Regions from separate parts of the Pseudoalteromonas sp. BSi20480 genome, predicted to be linked through region 4. Evidence: predicted binding sites of a transcription regulator. Region 4 holds the regulator's gene; each other region holds the start of a gene.
What was found. Region 4 encodes sigma-54, which starts transcription at its own class of promoters, with help from an activator protein. Its sites were predicted from a motif close to GTTGGCACGNNNNTNGNNT; they were not measured.
Positions count from the first base shown of each region.

Region 1: P20480_RS11930 (amidase family protein) is a predicted target of sigma-54. The motif match lies at 3,991-4,009, and genes of this name have one in related genera.
Region 2: P20480_RS04885 (EF-hand domain-containing protein) is a predicted target of sigma-54. The motif match lies at 3,193-3,211, and genes of this name have one in related genera.
Region 3: P20480_RS19185 (DUF1328 family protein) is a predicted target of sigma-54. The motif match lies at 1,220-1,238, and genes of this name have one in related genera.

Region 1 covers NZ_BADX01000064.1:25,154-30,295, reverse strand. The annotation lists gene P20480_RS11905 (catalase) at 1-981, shown strand, start outside; gene P20480_RS11910 (ankyrin repeat domain-containing protein) at 1,078-1,539, shown strand; gene P20480_RS11915 (alpha/beta hydrolase family protein) at 1,660-2,529, shown strand; gene P20480_RS11920 (TetR/AcrR family transcriptional regulator) at 2,701-3,354, shown strand; gene P20480_RS11925 (putative 4-hydroxy-4-methyl-2-oxoglutarate aldolase) at 3,358-3,840, shown strand; gene P20480_RS11930 (amidase family protein) at 4,181-5,142, shown strand, end outside.
Region 2 covers NZ_BADX01000143.1:31,235-36,376, reverse strand. The annotation lists gene P20480_RS04870 (YciK family oxidoreductase) at 207-953, shown strand; gene rluB (23S rRNA pseudouridine(2605) synthase RluB) at 1,026-1,895, opposite strand; gene scpB (SMC-Scp complex subunit ScpB) at 1,892-2,482, opposite strand; gene P20480_RS04885 (EF-hand domain-containing protein) at 2,631-3,152, opposite strand; gene P20480_RS04890 (hypothetical protein) at 3,372-3,803, opposite strand; gene xthA (exodeoxyribonuclease III) at 4,044-4,850, shown strand; partial or broken gene P20480_RS18555 (energy-coupling factor ABC transporter permease) at 4,856-5,142, shown strand, end outside.
Region 3 covers NZ_BADX01000077.1:5,026-10,167, reverse strand. The annotation lists gene oadA (sodium-extruding oxaloacetate decarboxylase subunit alpha) at 1-508, opposite strand, end outside; gene P20480_RS09805 (OadG family protein) at 520-765, opposite strand; gene P20480_RS19185 (DUF1328 family protein) at 1,278-1,451, shown strand; gene P20480_RS09810 (hypothetical protein) at 1,503-1,694, shown strand; gene P20480_RS09815 (YcxB family protein) at 1,825-2,292, shown strand; gene csrA (carbon storage regulator CsrA) at 2,344-2,535, opposite strand; gene P20480_RS09825 (aspartate kinase) at 2,627-3,844, opposite strand; gene alaS (alanine--tRNA ligase) at 3,851-5,142, opposite strand, start outside.
Region 4 covers NZ_BADX01000099.1:72,071-77,212, forward strand. The annotation lists gene rapZ (RNase adapter RapZ) at 1-827, opposite strand, end outside; partial or broken gene ptsN (PTS IIA-like nitrogen regulatory protein PtsN) at 847-1,299, opposite strand; gene hpf (ribosome hibernation promoting factor) at 1,304-1,591, opposite strand; gene P20480_RS07670 (RNA polymerase factor sigma-54) at 1,618-3,117, opposite strand; gene lptB (LPS export ABC transporter ATP-binding protein) at 3,187-3,912, opposite strand; gene lptA (lipopolysaccharide transport periplasmic protein LptA) at 3,909-4,445, opposite strand; gene lptC (LPS export ABC transporter periplasmic protein LptC) at 4,435-4,989, opposite strand; gene kdsC (3-deoxy-manno-octulosonate-8-phosphatase KdsC) at 4,986-5,142, opposite strand, start outside.

The DNA of each region.
Region 1 (5,142 bases), on a different contig from region 4:
CGCTTATTTGAGTTTTTCTCGTACGAGCCGGGCTCTACTCACATGTTAACGTGGGTATACAGCGACTACGGTACACCAGCAAGCTTACGTAAAATGGATGGTTGGGGAGTACATGCATATAAAATGATTAATAAATCAGGCGATGTTAAATACGTTAAGTTTCATTGGGTAAGCCAACAAGGTATCGACAACCTAGATTCAAAAGAAGTAGCCGAAGTACAAGGAAAAGATTTTCAACACTTAACACGCGACCTGTACACCGAAATTGGTAAAGGCAACTTCCCTAAGTGGGACCTATACATTAAAACACTTGACCCATCGCAGTTAGACGACTTTGATTACAACCCATTAGATGCAACAAAAATGTGGTTAGACGTTAAAGAAACAAAAGTGGGTACAATGACCTTAAACCGTATGCCAACTAACTTCTTTCAATCTACAGAACAAGTTGCAATGGCACCGGCAAATGTAATCCCGGGTATTGAGCCATCTGAAGACAGACTATTACAAGGGCGTGTGTTTTCATACTCAGATACACAAATGTACCGCTTAGGTGCTAACCACCAACAATTGCCAATTAACCGCGCAAAAGTTGATGTGGTTAACTACAACCAAGACGGCGCAATGAACTACGGTAATACAACAAGTAATGTGAACTACCAACCAAGTCACGAAAACGTTGCAGAAAACCCAATTGCACGCAGAAGTAACACTGAACTTAAAGGTTTTGTACAACAAGCCGCGATTAAAAAGCAGCAAAACTTCGCACAAGCTGGCGTACTTTACCGTGGCTTTAGTAAGCAAGAGCGCACTAACTTAGTTGACAACTTAGCTGGCGATTTAGGCAAAGTGAAAGACAGCAAAGTAAAGCACAAAATGCTCAGCTACTTCTACAAAGCCGACAGCGAGTACGGTACACGTTTAACTAAAGCCGTAAATGGCGATATTAAAATGGTTAAACAATTAGCCGCTAAACTTTAATAATTTTACCCAACCAAGAGGAAGGATCGACTCTCCTTCCTCTTTTTTTAAAAGGTAAACCGTATGCGTAAATTCCTTATTATATTTACTTTAGTAATGAGCTTTTCAAGCCTTGGTAATGAACAACAAAATACTGTGAATGAGCCAACAACCGCACAAGCACAATACGACAGCTTACTTGCATATTACTTTGCTGCCGCACGTACTGACGACACCGCCGTAATAACGCAGTTTGTTGATGCTGGCATTCCTATTAATAGTTACAACAACAAAGGTTACACCGCGCTAATGATTGCCACTTATCACGGTAATAAAAGCACGGTTAACACGCTTTTACAGTTAGGCGCTAATGCCTGCCTTGAAGATAAGCATGGCAATACGGCCCTAATGGCCGCTATATTTAGAGGCGAATTTAGCATTGCTAAAGCACTTGTCAGCCTTGATTGCGATAACGCCCATCAAAACAAAGCCGGCCAAACAGCAGAGCAATTTGCACAAACTTTTGGTCAACAAAAAGTACTCGACTTACTAGCGCAGGTGAATAGTGACGCAAAATAGCTTGTTTTTGTATTTTTTGCCATTAGGACATGAACACGGGAAAAATAGTATTATTGCCTCTACTGGTCTAACCAGCTATTCTTTTCACCTGTGTACTTTATATGGAAAATAATAACTCTAATGGCCACACCACACTTTGATCACATCACTATTACCTGCAATAACAGGCAAACATTAAGCGCGCATGTATTTAAACCAGAAGGCACCATAAAAGGCGCAGTAATGATTGCACCTGCAACGGGGATTAAGCAGCAGTTTTATGCAAACTTTGCTACTTACTTGCAGCAAAATGGATTTGCCGTTATTACGTTTGACAACAGCGGGATAGGCCAATCACTTAAAGGCAGCATTAAAAATAGTAAAGCGAATTTGCAATCGTGGGGCGAGCAGGATATGCCCGCAGTGCTAGAACAACTTCAGAAAACATTTCCGAATACCCACTACCATTTGATAGGTCACAGTGCCGGCGGGCAGCTAGTAGGTTTAATGCACAATGCCACTCAACTCAGCTCACTGTTTAACTTTGCGTGTTCGTCGGGCAAGTTAACCAATATGCGCTTGGCGTATCAGGTTAAAGCACACTTTTTTATGAATGGGGTTATTCCGGTGAGTAATGCACTATTTGGCCATACTAAATCACAATGGTTTGGTATGGGCGAGCCTTTACCTATAGGCGTAGCTCAACAGTGGCAAAAATGGTGTAACGCACAAGGGTATGTTAAATCAGCATTTGGCAATACAGTATTTCAACATTTTTATAATGAACTAGTCATGCCTTCGCTTTGGATTAATGCCAGCGATGATGATATAGCAAATAACGATAATGTTGCTGATATGCTTTCTGTTTTTCCAAAACTTAACGCACAAACGCTACATTTAACGCCCAGTGAATATAACCTGAAAGATATTGGCCATATGAAGTTTTTTAGTAAAAGGTCTGCCGCTTTATGGCCTTTAGCACTAGACTGGCTAAATAAACATAGTATTTAACACCATGGTGTGTTTAGCTCCCTACACGCTAAACACACACCTGCTAACTCCATCTAACCTCTGCATACCTAAGCATATTTACGTGCTGTTAAATTTAAAGCCACTTTAGTAATTGACCTTTCGGTCAGTAAAGCTACAATCAATCAACACGTTAAACACGCACAATCAATAATGACCACACAAATAAAACCAAATAAAAAAGAAGTCACTCGGGAAAAAAACCAACTGCTTATATTAAATGCCGCCGAGCAATTATTTTCTCTTAATGGGTATGACGGCGCAAGCATGAGCATGGTTGCAAAAGAGGCTAACGTTCCAAAAGCTAACATACTGTATTACTTTAAAAGCAAAGATGGCCTTTACGAAGCGGTAATAGACAGAATAATAGCAAATTGGAACTTAGGCCTTGATAACGTCACCGCTGAAGACGACCCCGCAGCAGTGCTTTATAACTACATAAAAAGTAAAGTAATACTTGCCGTAAACCAACCTCTTCAGTCTCGTTTATTTGCCAATGAAATTTTGCGTGGCGCCCCCTATTTACAAAACTACTTTAGAACAAATACACGGCCTTGGGTTAAACAAAAAATTGATGTGTTTCAATCCTGGATGGACGCAAAAAAAATAGACCAAGTTGATCCCCATCACCTTTTATTTACTATTTGGTCAACAACACAATACTACGCAGACTTTCAAGCAGAAGTACTGCTAGTTATGAATAAATTAGAATATGACGAAACCGACGTGGCACAAATAACACAATCAATTGCCCACATAATTTTAAAAGGTATTGGCTTAAAAATACCCGCCCCAAACGAGGCCTAACACATGGAAAACTTTACAACCCCTGACCTATTCGACGATCACCGCAACTCGGTTCAAGTAGCAGATAGTGGCTTGCGCCACTTTGGTAAAAAAACCACCTTTAGTGGCCAAGCAGTAACGGTAACCTGCCCAGAAGACAACTCGCTTGCCGCCGATGTTCTCCATCAAGATGGTAAAGGGAAAGTGTTAGTAATTGATGGGTTTGCTAGCAAACGTTTTGCTTTTATTGGCGACATTATGGCCGAACGCGCGCTACAAAATGGCTGGGAAGGTGTTGTAATAAATGGTTGTTGCCGCGATATAGAAATACTTGCCACTATGAATTTACCTGTAATGGCAATTGGTTCAACCCCTCGTAGCACACTTAAGCGCGGTTTTGGCGATCAAGACCAAGTTATTAATATGCTGGGTACCGCAATAGCACCAAACGATTGGCTGTATGGCGACGTTAATGGCCTAATAATTAGTAAAGCCCCCCTTATTTAATAAATTCGTGTAAATAATAACAACCAGTTTGGTGCAGCAATGCACCAAGTTGGTTTGTTTTGCGGTTAAAAACACCCACTTTAAAACTTCAAAATTATAAATCCCCCTCTGCAACCCCCAAAAACCTGACCAATCGGACAGGAATTTACTTTTGGCATTTCTTTTGCTTGTATTAAGTTCGCTAAAACCACAACCACCGATGCAAAGTACAATTAGTGCTCAGTTAATAAAAATAAGATATTACGTAGAGAGCTGAAAAAAATAACAACACTATTCTCTTTTACTCAATTTAAAATTAGTAAATAACCATTTGGTCAGTTTTATGTAGATGGGTTACAAAATGAACACGCAATTAAAAAATAAAAACACAGGTATATTTTGTGACCATGGACCCAGTAATTGGCAATCAAGTCAAACGGGCATACTAAGCACTAAGCGCCTAGCCGTAAAAGATGTATTTGCCGTTAAAAAGCAAAAAAACAGTGCAGGTAATCCCTGCTGGTTTAAAACACATCCACTAGCCCAGCGAACAGCAAGTAGTGTTAACAAATTAATGGATGCAGGCTGTATTTTTAAAGGTTTTACCCATACCGACGAGCTTGCCTATAGCTTAGAAGGTAATAATACTCACTATGGCGCAGCACAAAACCCCAAAATAAAAGGGCATGCATGCGGTGGTTCTAGTATGGGATCAGCCGCCGCAGTAGCCGGCAATTTAGCTGACATCGGGTTGGGCACCGATACCGGAGGCTCTATTAGAATACCCGCAAGTTATTGCGGTTTATTTGGTATTAGGCCAAGCCATAACTTAATTGAAAAAGACGGCCTAATCCCGCTAGCACCGCCTTTTGATACCATTGGTTGGCTTACCCAAAGCGCAGAACTATTAGAAAAAGTAGGCAATGTACTGTTATCAAACCGAGCTATTAATAGTGTAAATACCTTGGTTATTTGTGAGCCCTTATTTGAGCTAGTCAGCCCAGCTTTACAAGCACCACTTAAACAACTGCTTAAAAAAACCAAACCTTTTTTTAAACACCACAAAAATTTTGAACTACCTAACATCAGCTTATTAAGCGAACTCGCTGATAGTTTTAGAATATTGCAAGGACGTGCTATTGCTAAAGTGCACAAAGATTGGCTTCAGTTGCCGGAGCACCCTCCCCAGTTTGCTCCGGCAATTGCGGCCCGTTTTAAAATGGCATTGGCACTAACCGCCCAAGAAGAAAAAGAAGCACTTAACGTTCAAACCCAATGGCAAACATTAATTGCTAAAAACCTAAATTCAACTAGCTGCTTATT
Region 2 (5,142 bases), on a different contig from region 4:
ATTGGTGACTCCGAACATATTTTATTTTTATAGTGTGTTTAATCAGTGTATCAAGTTAAAACAATGTAATCAGATTATTAATGAGACATTAGACCAGTTAAACTTAACGTAAAGTTTCTTTTTTCGCCACCTAATTTTTCAATAAATTCGATTACTTGTCGAATTGCTATGTTAAAATCAGAAAAAATCTATCAATTGGTACTTTTATGCACACTTATCAAGCAGCTGAAAATGCATTAAACGATAAAGTTATTTTAATCACTGGCGCAGGCGATGGTATTGGCCGGGTAGCAGCCATTACTTATGCAAAGCATGGTGCGACTGTTATTTTATTAGGTAAAACAACAAATAAACTTGAATGCGTATACGATGAAATTGTGAATGCAGGTTACCCAAAACCTGCGATTGTGCCAATGGATTTAAAAGGCGCAACAAAACAAAATTATCGTGATCTTGCTGCAACTATTGAGAATCAGTTTGGTCGTTTAGACGGACTTTTAAATAATGCTGGCATATTAGGCTCTCTAGGGCCACTAGAACATTTTTGTTCATCTACGTTTGAGAACATCATGAAAGTTAACGTGACAGCTCAAGCAATGATCACCAAAGCATTATTCCCCGTGATGCGTAAATCAGACAATGCTTCTATTGTTTTCACTTCATCTGGTGTTGGTCGTAAAGGCCGTGAGTTTTGGGGACCCTATGCCATCTCTAAGTTTGCAGTTGAAGGTATGATGCAAACGTGGGCTTGTGAAGTAGGTAAAACCAACATTCGCGTAAACTGTATTAATCCAGGTGCTACACGCACATCTATGCGCGCATCGGCATACCCTGGTGAAGATAGGGATAAGTTGGCAACACCTGAAAGCATTATGCCGACCTATTTATATTTAATGAGTGATGATTCAATTGCAGTCAATGGCGAGTCATTAGACGCACAAATAAAAAAGTAACAGCTGTTTACTTTTATTAACCTCAATAAAAAAGCCGCAAATAATGCGGCTTTTATACAAAACGTCAAAATATCACTTACGCTTAGTCGACTTAACACGTTGGTTGTGCTTTTTAACCGCTTTACGAATTTGATTAATTTTAGCGCGTTTATCTTTGCGTTTTTCAGGCATAACTGAAAGTTTAGTTTGCGTTTCACGACCTAACTTAACCGTTTTACGCAAGTAGTTAACGGTTTCTAAGTCGTATTCAACCCAACCACCTTGTGGCACACGCTTATCTAGCTCTAGCTTACCGTAACGAATACGGATAAGACGCGACACTTCAACGTCTTGAGATTGCCATAAACGACGAACTTCGCGGTTGCGCCCTTCGTTTAACGTCACATTAAACCAGCGGTTAATTCCTTCACCACCTAGCGGTTTTATATTTGTGAATTTTGCAGGACCATCTTCAAGCTCAACACCACGCATCAGGTTTTTAAGTGTCTCGTTTGTTACTTCACCAAACACACGCGAAGAATATTCACGCTCTACTTCATAACTTGGGTGCATTAAACGATTGGCTAATTCACCATCGTTGGTAAACAACATTAAGCCTGACGTATTCACATCCAGTCGGCCTACAGCTATCCAACGATCGCCATCAATACGAGGAAGTCTGTCAAATACAGTACGACGACCTTCAGGGTCTTTACGTGTACTCAACTCTCCCTCGGGTTTGTTGTACATAATTACACGGCAAATTCTGTCAGCTTTTTCTTCAATTTTTACGGTATGACCGTCAACACGAATTAAATCGGTTTCTTCAACGCGGTCACCGAGTTTAGCTACTTTGCCATTAACACTAACACGGTTAGCATCAATGTATTTTTCCATTTCACGACGCGAGCCTACACCAGCTCTGGCTAGGACTTTTTGTAACTTTTCACCTTGTATATTCATTCGGATGGTTCTCTCACAGAAGGATCACTTAATAACTGGTTTATTTTACTTTCTTGTTGCGCAGGTAACGCAGGTAAGTTTTCTAAACCCGTTAATGAAAAATAATCTAAAAATTGTTTAGTAGTGGCGTATAAAGCGGGCTTACCCGGTACTTCTTTGTGCCCTACCACTTTCACCCACTCTCTTTCGAGTAAGGTTTTAATTATATTCGAACCCGTTGTTACACCTCTTACTTGCTCTATTTCACCACGCGTAATGGGTTGACGATAAGCAATAAGTGATAATGTTTCCAATAAAGCACGTGAGTATTTAGGAGCTCGTTCTTGCCATAGGTTACTCAACCAAGGGCTCAAACTACTACACGCCTGAAATCGATAACCACTACCAACTTCAACAAGGCGAATACCACGGGTTTGAAAGTGTGTTTGTATTGTTTCTATAGCCTCGTTTATACGTGACATAGAAATTGCAATATCCACTAAAACAGTGTCTTTAATATGGCGTTTACTTATGGGTTTGTCTGCAACAAAAATCGCAGCCTCAATGATTTCAACCAACTGCTCATCACTAATTCGCCGCCCAGCCATATACACTCTTAATAAATAAAAATACACAGCCATCTATTATGACAGAACAACCACTAACTAGGAAAATATATCTGGCAATTATCTAAAATTAGCCATAAAAAAAGCCAGTTAAAATAACTGGCTTTGATTTTTATGTTCTGAATTTTAATTAGCTGTGTTTAATTGACTCTAACGCTTCGTCTTCAGCTACAGATTTACCATATTTATTTATGTAGCCCATAAACTCATTTTTACTAATTCGATTGTCTTCGTTTTTGTCCATATAACCAAAGTGATTTGAAATATCGTCGTCATTGCCTTCAACAACTGATATGTAGCCATTACTATCGTTATCTAAACTGGCAAAACTACTTTCAATTTTGTCAAATTTTGCAATTTCAGCTTTAAAGGCTGATTCACTTACATCACTATCGGTTGCAACCTTGCCAGTGTTTAACTGCATGTAAGCATTAAATTCTTTACGACTAATTTCTTCATCCATATTGGTGTCGATATTTGAAAAGTGACCCCAAATATTATCGTCGTCAGCTTCAACTTTTGAAATAAAACCATCACTGTCGTTGTCTAGGCTTGCAAAGTCGCTGTCTATTTTATCAAGACCTTGATTAGATGCGCAGGCTGCTAAACTTAATGTTGCTAGAATAGTTGTTGCTAATGTTAACTTTTTCATAAGACGTGTCCTTCGTTGTTAATAAATGTCACAACAACTAATACAAGTCTGGTGCCAAAATAAAATAAATATAAATTTCAGCACCTTACAGAAAACCTGTTTATTATTTATTCTATTTTCAATACGTTAGCCTTGAAACCTTTTCAACCAACCTTGTAAATTTTGCAAAAAAAAAGCCCAGCTGTAAAAGCTGGGCTCTCATTAATTTTGTCGTGCTAATTAAATTGCAGCGTTTTGATAACGCTTAACAAAGTCAGTAACTTTCTGACCGTTACATTTAAGCGAGTTTAAATTACCTATTTTTTGGCGTACTGGCGCTAAACCTTGCTTTAATGCAGTCATACATAATTGAGTTTCTTGTTGAGCATCTTTAGCAAACACTTCTACTTTGTTTTCAGTTATGTTGTTTGTTGAATCTTTCTTTGCAATATCACGAATATCTTGGCCGTTACACATGATGCTTTGTGAGAAGCGTGATAAGTATACATTGTGCTTAGCTGCTAATTTACGTGCTGCAGAAAAACCTTCGTTTGCGCTTAATACACACAGCTTAGACTCAATAGAGCTGTCTTGGCTGAAGTAAGTGTTACTTTGAGCTGAAACAGAAGAAGATGCTAATAATGTTGCCGCTAAAAATAATTGTGCTTTCATGAGAGATCCTATGTGAACGAGTTTGCCAATGAATTTGCGCGCATTATATAGCCAATTTATTGCAGATCAATTGAATTTTTTATTTATTTTATAAATTAATACAACATTAACAATGTTTAAACTTTCACCACCATTTGATCAACATTTGCGCAGCTATTTTGTCATTTCAGACATGTTATGTAAGCTAAATTACTGATACAATTTGCTATCAAAATGAGAACAAATTTAAAGGTAAATCGAATGAAAGTGATTTCTTTCAATATCAATGGTCTGCGTGCTCGTCTTCACCAATTACAAGCTGTTATTGATAAACATCAACCGGACGTAATTGGCTTGCAAGAGATTAAAGTTCATGATGAAGCGTTTCCATTAGACGATGTTCAAAAAATGGGGTACCACGTCTACTTTCACGGTCAAAAAGCACATTACGGCGTAGCTATGTTATGCAAAAAAGAGCCAAAATCGGTCTTAAAAGGGTTTGCTACCGACACTGAAGAGTCGCAAAAGCGCATGATCAGTGTCACTATTGAACAAGATAACGGTCGCGACATTACCGTTATGAATGGTTATTTCCCGCAAGGCGATAATATCAATCACGAAACCAAATTCCCCTATAAACGTCAATTTTATAAAGATTTGATGACACATCTAGATACAAACCTCACTCCCGATCAGGATGTAGTTGTTATGGGCGACATAAATATATCACCTACAGATTTAGACATAGGTATTGGTGAGGTCAACGCTAAACGCTGGCTAAAAACAGGTAAGTGCTCTTTCCAACCAGAGGAGCGTCAATGGCTATCAACACTTTTAGATTGGGGATTTAAAGATACCTTCAGAGAACTCTATCCTGATGTTAACGATCAATACTCATGGTTTGATTACCGCTCTAAAGGCTTTTTAGATAATCGCGGCCTGCGAATTGATGTTGTGCTTGCAACTCAATCACTTGCTGAGCGTTGTATTGAATCAGGAATTGACTATGAGCTACGCGCAATTGATAAACCATCAGATCATGCGCCAATTTGGTCAACGTTCAAGTAGCTATAATGTTAAACACTGAAATACAAGGGCTGATGTGGGTCCTTGTACTTGCTATTGCGATTTTTAGTTTCGACAAAAACACATATAAATCGCTTTATAAAACGTCTGCTAGGCAAACCGGTATATTAGCCTGTGCGCTTGTATTTGCACTACTGTGGCGTATTAAAGCCGGTATTTTAACTGGCCTTGACCTGCACATACTTGGTATTACTGCAGCCACCTTAATATTGGGCTGGCGGCTAGCCATTTTGAGTAGCCTACTGGCAAGTGCCTTGTTGTTTTCATTTGGGCA
Region 3 (5,142 bases), on a different contig from region 4:
AATGACAGCCAAGCTCTTCTAATTGCTTAGCTAAAGTTAACCACATATCAAGTGTATGAACAGGGCTTACCGTGTACGAAATAGTACCTTGAGCATGAGCACCTACTTTTACAGCCGCTTTAATCGCAGTTTCTAAGTTACGCACATCATTCATTGCATCAAAAATACGGAACACGTCAACGCCATTTTTATGTGCGCGCTCTACAAACTTTTCAACTACATCATCAGCATAATGGCGGTAGCCTAATAAGTTTTGACCGCGTAATAGCATTTGCTGTTTAGTGTTTGGCATCGCTTTTTTTAGCGCACGAATACGTTCCCATGGATCTTCACCTAAATAGCGAATGCACGAATCAAATGTTGCCCCGCCCCACGACTCAATTGACCAATAACCTGCATCATCTAGTTTGCTGGCAATCGGTAGCATGTCGTCTAAACGCATACGAGTGGCAAGTAATGACTGATGAGCGTCACGTAGAACCAATTCTGTTAATTTTAATTTAGCCATGTGTGAGCCCCTTATTTGTTATTTGATTTGTACTGAGCAATGGCAGCACTAATAGCAGCGATGTGCTCATTTGGCACACCTTGAGATTTAAATGATGGTGATTTAACTGGAGCCGCAACGTCAGCAGGGCTAAAACGCGCCACCAAGTTAGACATAATTGTAACTGCGCCAATTAATATTGAAAGAAAGACAAACACCCCAACCATTCCTGTTAGCATTAAGCTACCAGCAGTTGCAAGTACAGCACCTATATCCATTCTTCTCCCCTTGAAACCCATATCGAAAAATAAAAAATCGATTTAGTTAAATATTTATTCACTAGATAATAACAAAACAAATACCTTTGTCTAGCCATTGTAAATTGGTAAAACCAATTAAAATAAAAATAACATATAACCAAATTTATTAACCACAGTAAAAACCCTTACTCATCAACACCCCATAATACACAGAAAAAATACTCACTATATCTATAAGCTATAGGTAAAGTTTAAACAAAGCCTATTTTTGCGTACTCTACTAAACCTACTGTGAGTAATAAAATGTAGAGAAAATAAAATTTGTTAATTGGTCTTACCAAGCATGGCTTTTCGGTGGCGATATATTTTTGTGTGTGAATAAGTTACACAACCCAACGTAAAAGTTACCAATCAAGTAAACTCAAAAACACAGAGAAAACACATAAACAACTGATATTAAACAAAAATATATCATGGCACGCAACTAGCATTAACTATTGTGTACAAATTTGATAACCAAGGAGAAAACAATGTTACGCTGGACAATCACATTTTTAGTTATTGCTTTAATCGCTGCAGTGTTAGGTTTTGGTGGCATCGCGGGTGCCGCAGCTGGTATAGCAAAAATTATATTCTTTATTTTTATAGTACTTTTAGTTATTTCGTTAGTTTCAGGTGCGCTGCGTGGTAAATCGCCCAGGTAGGCATATACTCAACTAACACTACAATTTTATTTATTTACAAGGAATTACACTATGAACTCTACAACTTTAAAAGCAGCACTAATTGGTCTTTTCGCAAGTTTTTTCATCATGGGTTGCCAAGATAACAACGCAGAAGAAGCCGGTGAACGTATTGATGAAGTAGTAACAGATGTACAAAACTCTGTTGAAGATACGTGTGAAGAAGTAAAAGAAGGCGTAAACGCTGAAGAAACTAACTGTTAGTAGTTAGTATACTAAAAAAACGGCCACCTGGCCGTTTTTTTGTGCCCGAAATAAATGCACGCATTATAAAGCTGCTCATTTATAAGCGAACTTGCTAAAATATATAAAACGATTTTTAAAGCAAGGCACTATGTCATTTTCAACAACCTACACACTTGATAAACCCTACTTTTATGAATGCTTTGACGAGTCACTTCCTTACAGTAAACGCGCTCAGCCTAAGTATTTTTTACTGGTACTATTAGTTTCGCTTGGTTTATTTAGCATTTACGGTTTAGCTGATCATTATTTAGGAACATTTTTGATCATGGTAGCTGTACTCGAATGCGTTGCTTTTTATTATCGCAGGCCATGGTGGGTAACCAGACAAATGTTTAGCAGAGCATCAGGCTCAGAGGTTACACTAACTTTTGATGATGAAGGCATTAAATCGGCAAACCATTACAAAAGCTACCAGCTCGCTTGGCAAGACATCACTGACGTAATCGAAACACCACAGGGCTTATTGATAAAAAATAAAAACAACATGCAATATATCTCTAAGCAAATACTCACAGATGAAATGCTCGACTTTATAAACAAAAAAGCCACTCAATGAGTGGCTTTTTGGCTTAGCTAAATAAATTATTTAGTTAAGTATACGTGTTGATTAAGCATTGCCCGGATTAGGGTTGGACTTTTCAGCTTGTATACGCATGTAAATCTCTTCACGATGCACTGAAACGTCTTTTGGTGCATTTACACCAATTCGAACTTGATTTCCTTTAACTCCTAAAACGGTCACTGTTACTTCGTCACCGATCATAAGGGTTTCACCTACTCTACGAGTTAGTATTAGCATTCTCTTGCTCCCATGTTCCAATAAAAATTATAAGATTCCGCTTATCCATATTAATGAAAAATAGACTAAAAAGTAAGTAAAAACTCACTATCTATCTACTTTCCGTTAAAAATACTTTATGTAATGCACGAACAGCCAGTTCGAGGTACTTTTCATCTATTAAAACTGAAATTTTAATCTCTGATGTAGACACTAAAACTACATTAATATTTTCATTTGCTAAGGCATCAAAAAATAAACTAGCAACCCCCCAGTGCGATTTCATTCCCATACCAACAGCAGATACTTTTGCAATGGTTGTTAGCCCGATTATATTTTCAGCACCTAAAGACACCTTTTGCTCGGTTAGTAACTCAAGTGCTTGCGGGTAGTCGTTCGAGTGCACAGTAAAAGCATAGTCTATTTTTTCAAAGATATGATTAACTTGATTAATCATATCTATTTCGATGCCGTTATCAGCAAAAAGTTTCAATATTTTTACAAGATTTTGAGTGCCGCTTTGCACACCCTGTACCTTAATTAAGCACTCATCTGCATTAAATGCAATACCCGAAACAACTTTACTTGGCATATCGTCTTCCTCAAACGTAATCAATGTTCCTTCATCGGGGTTAAAGCTCGAAAGCACCCTTAATGGAACATTGTGTTTACCTGCCGCCTCAACAGAACGAATATGCAATACTTTAGCACCTAAGCTTGCTAACTCTAGCATTTCAGCAAAGGTCACTTGGCTCATTCTTCGTGCGTTAGGTTCAACCCGAGGATCTGTAGTATATACGCCGTCAACATCAGTATAGATCTGACATTCATCAGCTTTTATAGCCGCAGCTATTTCTACAGCCGACGTATCAGTACCGCCTCTGCCAAGGGTTGTTATATTGCCTTCAACATCACGCCCCTGAAATCCGGCAATAATAGCAATACGGTTATGCTCAAGTTCATGCTTTAAACGTGTAGCTGCAATGTCTGTAATGCGGGCTTTACCGAACATATTATCGGTTTGAATATTAACTTGATCAGCTAATAGGCTAACGGCTGAATGGCCGCGTTTGATAATAGCCATAGCCAATAACGAAACCGATACTTGCTCGCCGGTACTAATTAGTACGTCGAGCTCGCGGTTACTAGGACGGGAATCTATTTGTTTGGCAAGATTAATTAAGCGGTTGGTTTCTCCCGACATAGCCGAGAGTACCACAACCACTTGATGACCTTGTTGCCTAGTTTTAACAACAAGGTCGGCGACCGCTTCTATTCGCTCTATTGAGCCAACCGACGTGCCGCCATACTTCTGTACAATTAACGCCACTTAGGCTTAAGTACGCTCAGTTAACCAAGCAGTAACGCTATCAAGTGCAGCAGCAAGGTTTTGTGGCTCAGAACCACCTGCTTGTGCCATGTCAGGGCGACCACCACCTTTACCGCCTACTTGAGAAGCCATGTGGTTTACAAGCTCACCGGCTTTTACTTTGCCAGTTAAGTCTTTAGTCACGCCCGCAATTAGACTTACTTTGTCACCGCTGGCAACACCGAGGGCAATAACACCTGAGCCAATCTTGTTTTTAAGGTCGTCAACCATACCACGAAGCGCTTTAGACTCAGTGCCTTCAACATTTGCAACCAATAGCTTAACGCCATTAATTTCTACAATCGAATCAAGTAACGATGCACCTGCAGCGCTCGCTAGCTTATCGTTAAGCTGAGCAATTTGCTTTTCAAGGCCTTTAGACTTCTCAAGAAGCGCAGTTACTTTTTCAAGTACTGATGCGCTATCGCCTTTCACAAGCGCTGCTACATCGCTAAGCTGTTGCTCTTGCTCACTTACATAAGCAACCGCATCTGCGCCAGTTACTGCTTCTATACGGCGAACACCTGCAGCAATACCGCTTTCAGATACTATTTTGAATAAGCCAATATCGCCCGCGCGTTCAACGTGTGTGCCACCACAAAGCTCAATTGAGTAATCACCAATGGTGACTACGCGTACTTCGTCGTCGTACTTTTCGCCAAACAGCGCCATAGCACCTTTCGCTTTAGCATCATCAATAGCCATAAGTTCAGTGTTAAGTGCAAAGTTGCGGCGAATTTCGTCGTTAACCACACGCTCAATGTCACGTAGTTCGTCTTTAGTTACCGCTTCAAAGTGCGAGAAATCAAATCGTAAACGATCCGCTTGAACTAACGAGCCTTTTTGGCTTACATGTTCACCTAATAACTGGCGTAATGCTTCGTGTAAAATATGTGTAGCTGTGTGGTTTTTCTTGATGTTCTCACGACGAGCATCATCAATAGTGGCATCCACTTTATCGTTAACACCAATACGGCCTTGTACTGTACCGTGGTGCGCAAATGCATTACCTAGTTTAGTAGTGTTAGTCACATTAAACTCGCCACCAGCCACTGTAATTGTACCGGTATCACCCGTTTGGCCACCAGATTCTGCGTAAAACGGTGTGCGATCTAGTATTACAATGCCTTCTTGGCCATCTTCTAATAACTGTACGGCCTCACCACCGGCAAACACTTCAACCACTGTCGCGCTGTAATGCGTGCTGTCGTAGCCTTTAAAGTCAGTGTGTTTATCTGATTTTAACTGCTCGTTGTAAT
Region 4 (5,142 bases):
TGACGTATTTTTACATTGGGATGCGTAACTGCAAAGCTTTCGCCAATTGTTTGCGCTAAATATACAGAGCGATGTTGCCCGCCAGTACAGCCAATCGCAATAGTTAAATAGCTTCTGTTATTTCGCTCTAGGTGTGGTAGCCATGTTTGTACAAAGGTTTGTATTTGCCATGTAAATTTTTGAACTATGCTGTGGCTAGCCAAATAATCTTTTACTGGTTGGTCTAGGCCGTTGAGTGGTTTTAGTTCAGGCTCCCAGTGCGGGTTAGGTAAAAAACGTGCATCAAATACGTAATCTGCCTCTTTAGGAATGCCATGTTTAAAACCAAATGATTCAAATGTAACAATCAGCTGCTTGTCTTTTTTACCTAGTATTTTTTCGCGAATTGATTCAGCAAGTTGATGAACGCTTAGCTCACTGGTATCGATCATGTAATCGGCGCGCGTAATTAGCACATCGAGAAGTTCTTTTTCTTTTTTTATGGCTAAATCAAGCGGAAGTGAATCTATTGATAAAGGGTGTAAGCGCCTAGTTTCAGAAAAGCGCTTAATAAGGGTTTGATCTTCACTGTCTAAGTAGAACAGCGTTGGTTTTGTAAAACCCGGTAAGTATTCGATGATGTGATTAAATTCATCTTGCTCTTTTGGTAAATTTCGCACATCTATACTAACGGCAATTTTATCGTAGTTATCAGAAACGCTTCTTACCAAAGAAGGTAATAAATTTACTGGAATGTTATCTACGCAATAATAACCTAGATCTTCAACAACGCGCAAAGCAACCGACTTACCAGAACCAGAACGGCCACTTATGATAATCAACTCCATTAATCACCCTTTAAATTTGTTACGATTGGTCAACAATAATTTGATACAACTCAGCATCCGATTTAGCACAGCGAAGCTGCTTACAAAATTCTTTATTTTTAGTTTATCAGCTATCGTTGCTAGCGTCTTTAAATGCTGTTGGTTATCGCCTTCAGGTACGATGAGTGCAACAAAAATATCAACAGGGCGGTTGTCTATAGCATCAAAATTAATCGGTGTTTCACTAACTAACACCAATGCTAAAGGTTCTTGTGCGCCGCTCATTCGGCCATGTGGAATAGCAATACCTCTTCCTATCCCTGTGCTGCCTAGTTTTTCGCGGGTTAATAAAGCGCCCAAAATATCCTGTTGAGATAAATACGGTAATTTATCGTGAGCCAGCTCGCTAATAAACTACTAAAATTCTTTTTTTACTATTAAAAAGGACCGCAGCTTTACTGCAGTCCTGGCATATAAGTGAACTTAATTTCATCATATTAGTGTCGAGCAAGCTTCTCTTTGTGTTTAATTACTTGACGGTCAAGCTTGTCAATCAATGAATCAATAGCTGCATACATATCTTGATGTTCAGTGGATGCGAATAATTCAGCACCACTTACATGAATAGTTGCTTCTGCTTTTTGATTTAATTTTTCTATATCAAGAATGACATGAACATTATTAATATGATCAGAGTGCCTTTCTAGCTTCGCAAATTTGGTATTTATATAGTCTCTTAATGAATCAGTTAGTTCTACATGACGACCAGTTAAATTTAGTTGCATAAGCATTACCCTCTTTGTTTAGCGTCTTAGATCAGGCTCTTTCGCTGATTTGACGGTGGAATAGCCAGAGATTCGCGATATTTTGCGATTGTACGTCTCGCTACTTTAATTCCTTGCTCAGCCAATATATCCGCAATTTTGCTATCACTCAATGGTTTTGCTGAGTTTTCTGCTGCGATTAATTTTTTAATAAGTGCACGTATTGCCGTAGATGAACATTCTCCACCATTTTCGGTACTAACGTGGCTTGAGAAAAAGTATTTAAGCTCAAATATTCCACGCGGTGTGTGCATATACTTTTGCGTAGTTACGCGCGAAATTGTTGATTCGTGCATTTCTACCATTTCGGCAACATCATTTAAAACCATCGGTTTCATGGCTTCTGGCCCGTGTTCAAAAAAGCCCTGTTGTTGTTTAACAATACAGTTAGTTACTTTTAAAAGTGTATCATTTCTACTTTCTAAGCTTTTTATAAACCATTTAGCTTCTTGTAAATGTGAGCGAATAAATTGACTATCGCCGCTTGATTTAACTGTACGCGACATCGCTGCATATTGGCTGTTTACACGAATTTTTGGCATGCTGTCTGGGTTTAACTCTACAATCCAGCGGCCTTTAATTTTTTTAACTGACACATCAGGTATTACATACTCAGACTCTTCTCGTACTATTGTGTCTGCAGGCTTAGGGTTGAGCGTATGAATAAGTGTCATTACTTCTTTAAGCTCATCTTCTTTGAGCTTCGTTTTTTTCATTAATGTACGGTAGTCACGAGCAGCTAACAAATCAATGTGCTCGGTTAAAATCATTTTTGTTTCATCAATAAAAGGCGTGCCTTTATCAAATTGATTTAACTGAATACACAAACACTCTTGTAAGCTACGTGCCGCAATACCCACTGGGTCAAATAGCTGAATGCGCTTTAATACCGCTTCTATTTCGTCAAGTTCAACCTCAACGTCATCGTCGTTATCTTGATTAAAGCTCTCTAAAATCTCTTCGCAACTGAGTGTCAGTATGCCTGAATCATCCACCGCTTCTACAATAGCAATAGCGATGGCTTCATCTGTAGGGCTAAATGGCGTTAATTGTAATTGCCACATTAAGTATTCGTGAAGCGTTTCAGTTGATGCGCCCTGATATATAGACTCATCTTCAGGCATTGGGCCTGAAGATGATGCAGGGGCTGCACTCATATACTCATCCCAGCTAACATCCATTGCCATGTCGTCACTTACGGTATCTTTAGCAAGCGCTTCACCACTGTCTTGTTCATACTCGCTAGGGGCTTCATCGGCAGATACGGTTACTGTAACTTCATCGTTATCTGCTTTTTGCTCATTTTTGCCCGCAAGATCATCGGCATAGTCTTGCTCCTCAACCTCAAGTAATGGGTTGCTGTCGAGCGCTTCTTGTATTTCTTGCTGAAGATCCAATGTGCTTAATTGCAGCAAGCGAATAGCTTGTTGCAACTGAGGTGTCATTGTAAGTTGCTGGCCCATGCGCAGCTGTAGTGATTGCCTCATGTATCTCTAACAATCCTTTTAAGTTGTTATAGTTAATACTAGCAGATGCTTATAAATAAGGCGTAAATGTTACAGCCTAAATTGCTCGCCTAAATATACATCGCGTACAGTTTTATCATTTAATATGTGTTCAGGGGTACCAGAAGCAATCAGTTCCCCATGAGAAACAATGTAGGCTTTTTCGCAAACATCAAGGGTTTCTCTTACATTGTGGTCTGTTATTAATACGCCAATCCCACGGTTTTTCAGGTGTTCAATAATTTTTTTAATATCTAATACTGAGATAGGGTCAACACCGGCAAATGGTTCGTCTAACAAAATAAACTTTGGATCTGCGGCTAAAGCACGTGCAATCTCCACTCGGCGACGTTCTCCGCCCGATAATGCCATGCCTTTGCTGTCGCGAATGTGTTGAATGCTAAATTCATCTAATAGATTATTCAATGTATCTTCTCTGGCTTGTTTAGTGAGCTCCTTTCGAGTTTCTAAAATAGCCATTAAGTTTTGATACACTGTTAATTTTCTAAATATAGACGACTCTTGTGGTAAGTAGCCAATGCCTAATCTAGCACGACTGTGCATAGGTAAAAGCGTAATATCGTTATCATCGATAGATATTTTGCCTTTGTCGCTAGGGACTAAGCCTACAATCATGTAAAAGGTTGTTGTTTTACCTGCGCCGTTTGGCCCAAGCAAGCCTACAATACTGCCAGCTTTAACTTCTAAGCCCACATTTTTTACAACTTCACGGCCTTTGTAGCTTTTGGCTAGTAGCTCTGCTTTTAATGTGCTCATGGTTGGCCTTTGTCATTTTTTTTAGGCTCCACAGGCACTAAGATAGTGTGTACACGGTCAGTTGAGCTTTCATCTTTTTCGGCGCTAATAAGCTGCTGTTCTATATCGTAGGTAATGCTTTTAGCATTCATTTTTTGCCCAGCTTGAGATATCTCTGCATCTCCAATTAATGTTAAAAAACGCGTTGAAACATCGTATCTAACTTCATTAGCGCTGGCGCTCATTATTGTGCCGTCGGCTTGTTTTTCTTCAAAATATGCAGGCGTACCTGTGGCAATTAACAATTGCTTGTTGTCGCCTAGCTCATCGCGCTTGTGAACCTCAAGGCGGTCTGCGGTAATTTTTCTGTCGCCATGAATAATTTCAACATTTTTTTCAAAGATACCTACGTTTTCTTTTAGTTGACCCTCTTGTTTATCCGCACTAATCGAAATTTGATTTGCAGAAATTGGCGCTGTTGTTTCAGCGGCATTAGTACCTAATGCAAGTAAAAATGTTGGAATAATAAAGAGTGTTGATAGTTTATTGGTCATAATAAATAGTTCGCGTATGGTTAATTAATTTTATCACTTCGGTTTTTAAATCGGCTTCTAAGCCTTTACCGGTGATTTTTAAATTGGGCCCTGTAACAATGACAGGCTGCTCTGATTGCATCGTTAGTAATTTTATATCTACCTGAATGTTATCAGCATTAATTTTATCTATCATTGCGTTATCAGTTAAATTACTAGCAACAACGTTACCTTCTAATATTAGTTGTCTGCCTTCGTATAATGTTGCTTCATTAGCGTTAATTCGCCATGTTTGTTTGTCGTTGTATAGCGTAAAAATAGGTTTATCAAAAAAGGTAAACCCTAATTCTTGATATAGCTCCATTCGCGCTGCCGTTACTTTATGGCTGATTTTCCCATTTTCGTCATACGCTGTTTGTTTTAGCTCTATGGCTGTGTAATCGGGCTTTGCAATTATGTCTGCTTCGGTTTGTTGTGGTAAATTTACTTGTGTGAAATAAGGGTACCAAAGCCAAACCATACAGCTGATGAATAAAACGCTTAATATTATGCGCGCTGCATTCATGAACTAGTCCCTTTTGTGGTCAAAGGTTTGTTATTTTCAAGCATTAGCAGGTCGGTTAGTTCTCTCACTGCACCAAAGCCACCTGGCATTTGTGTTGTATAATGTGCTAAACGTTTTATTAGCGGATGTGCGTCATTTACTGCAACAGCAAAC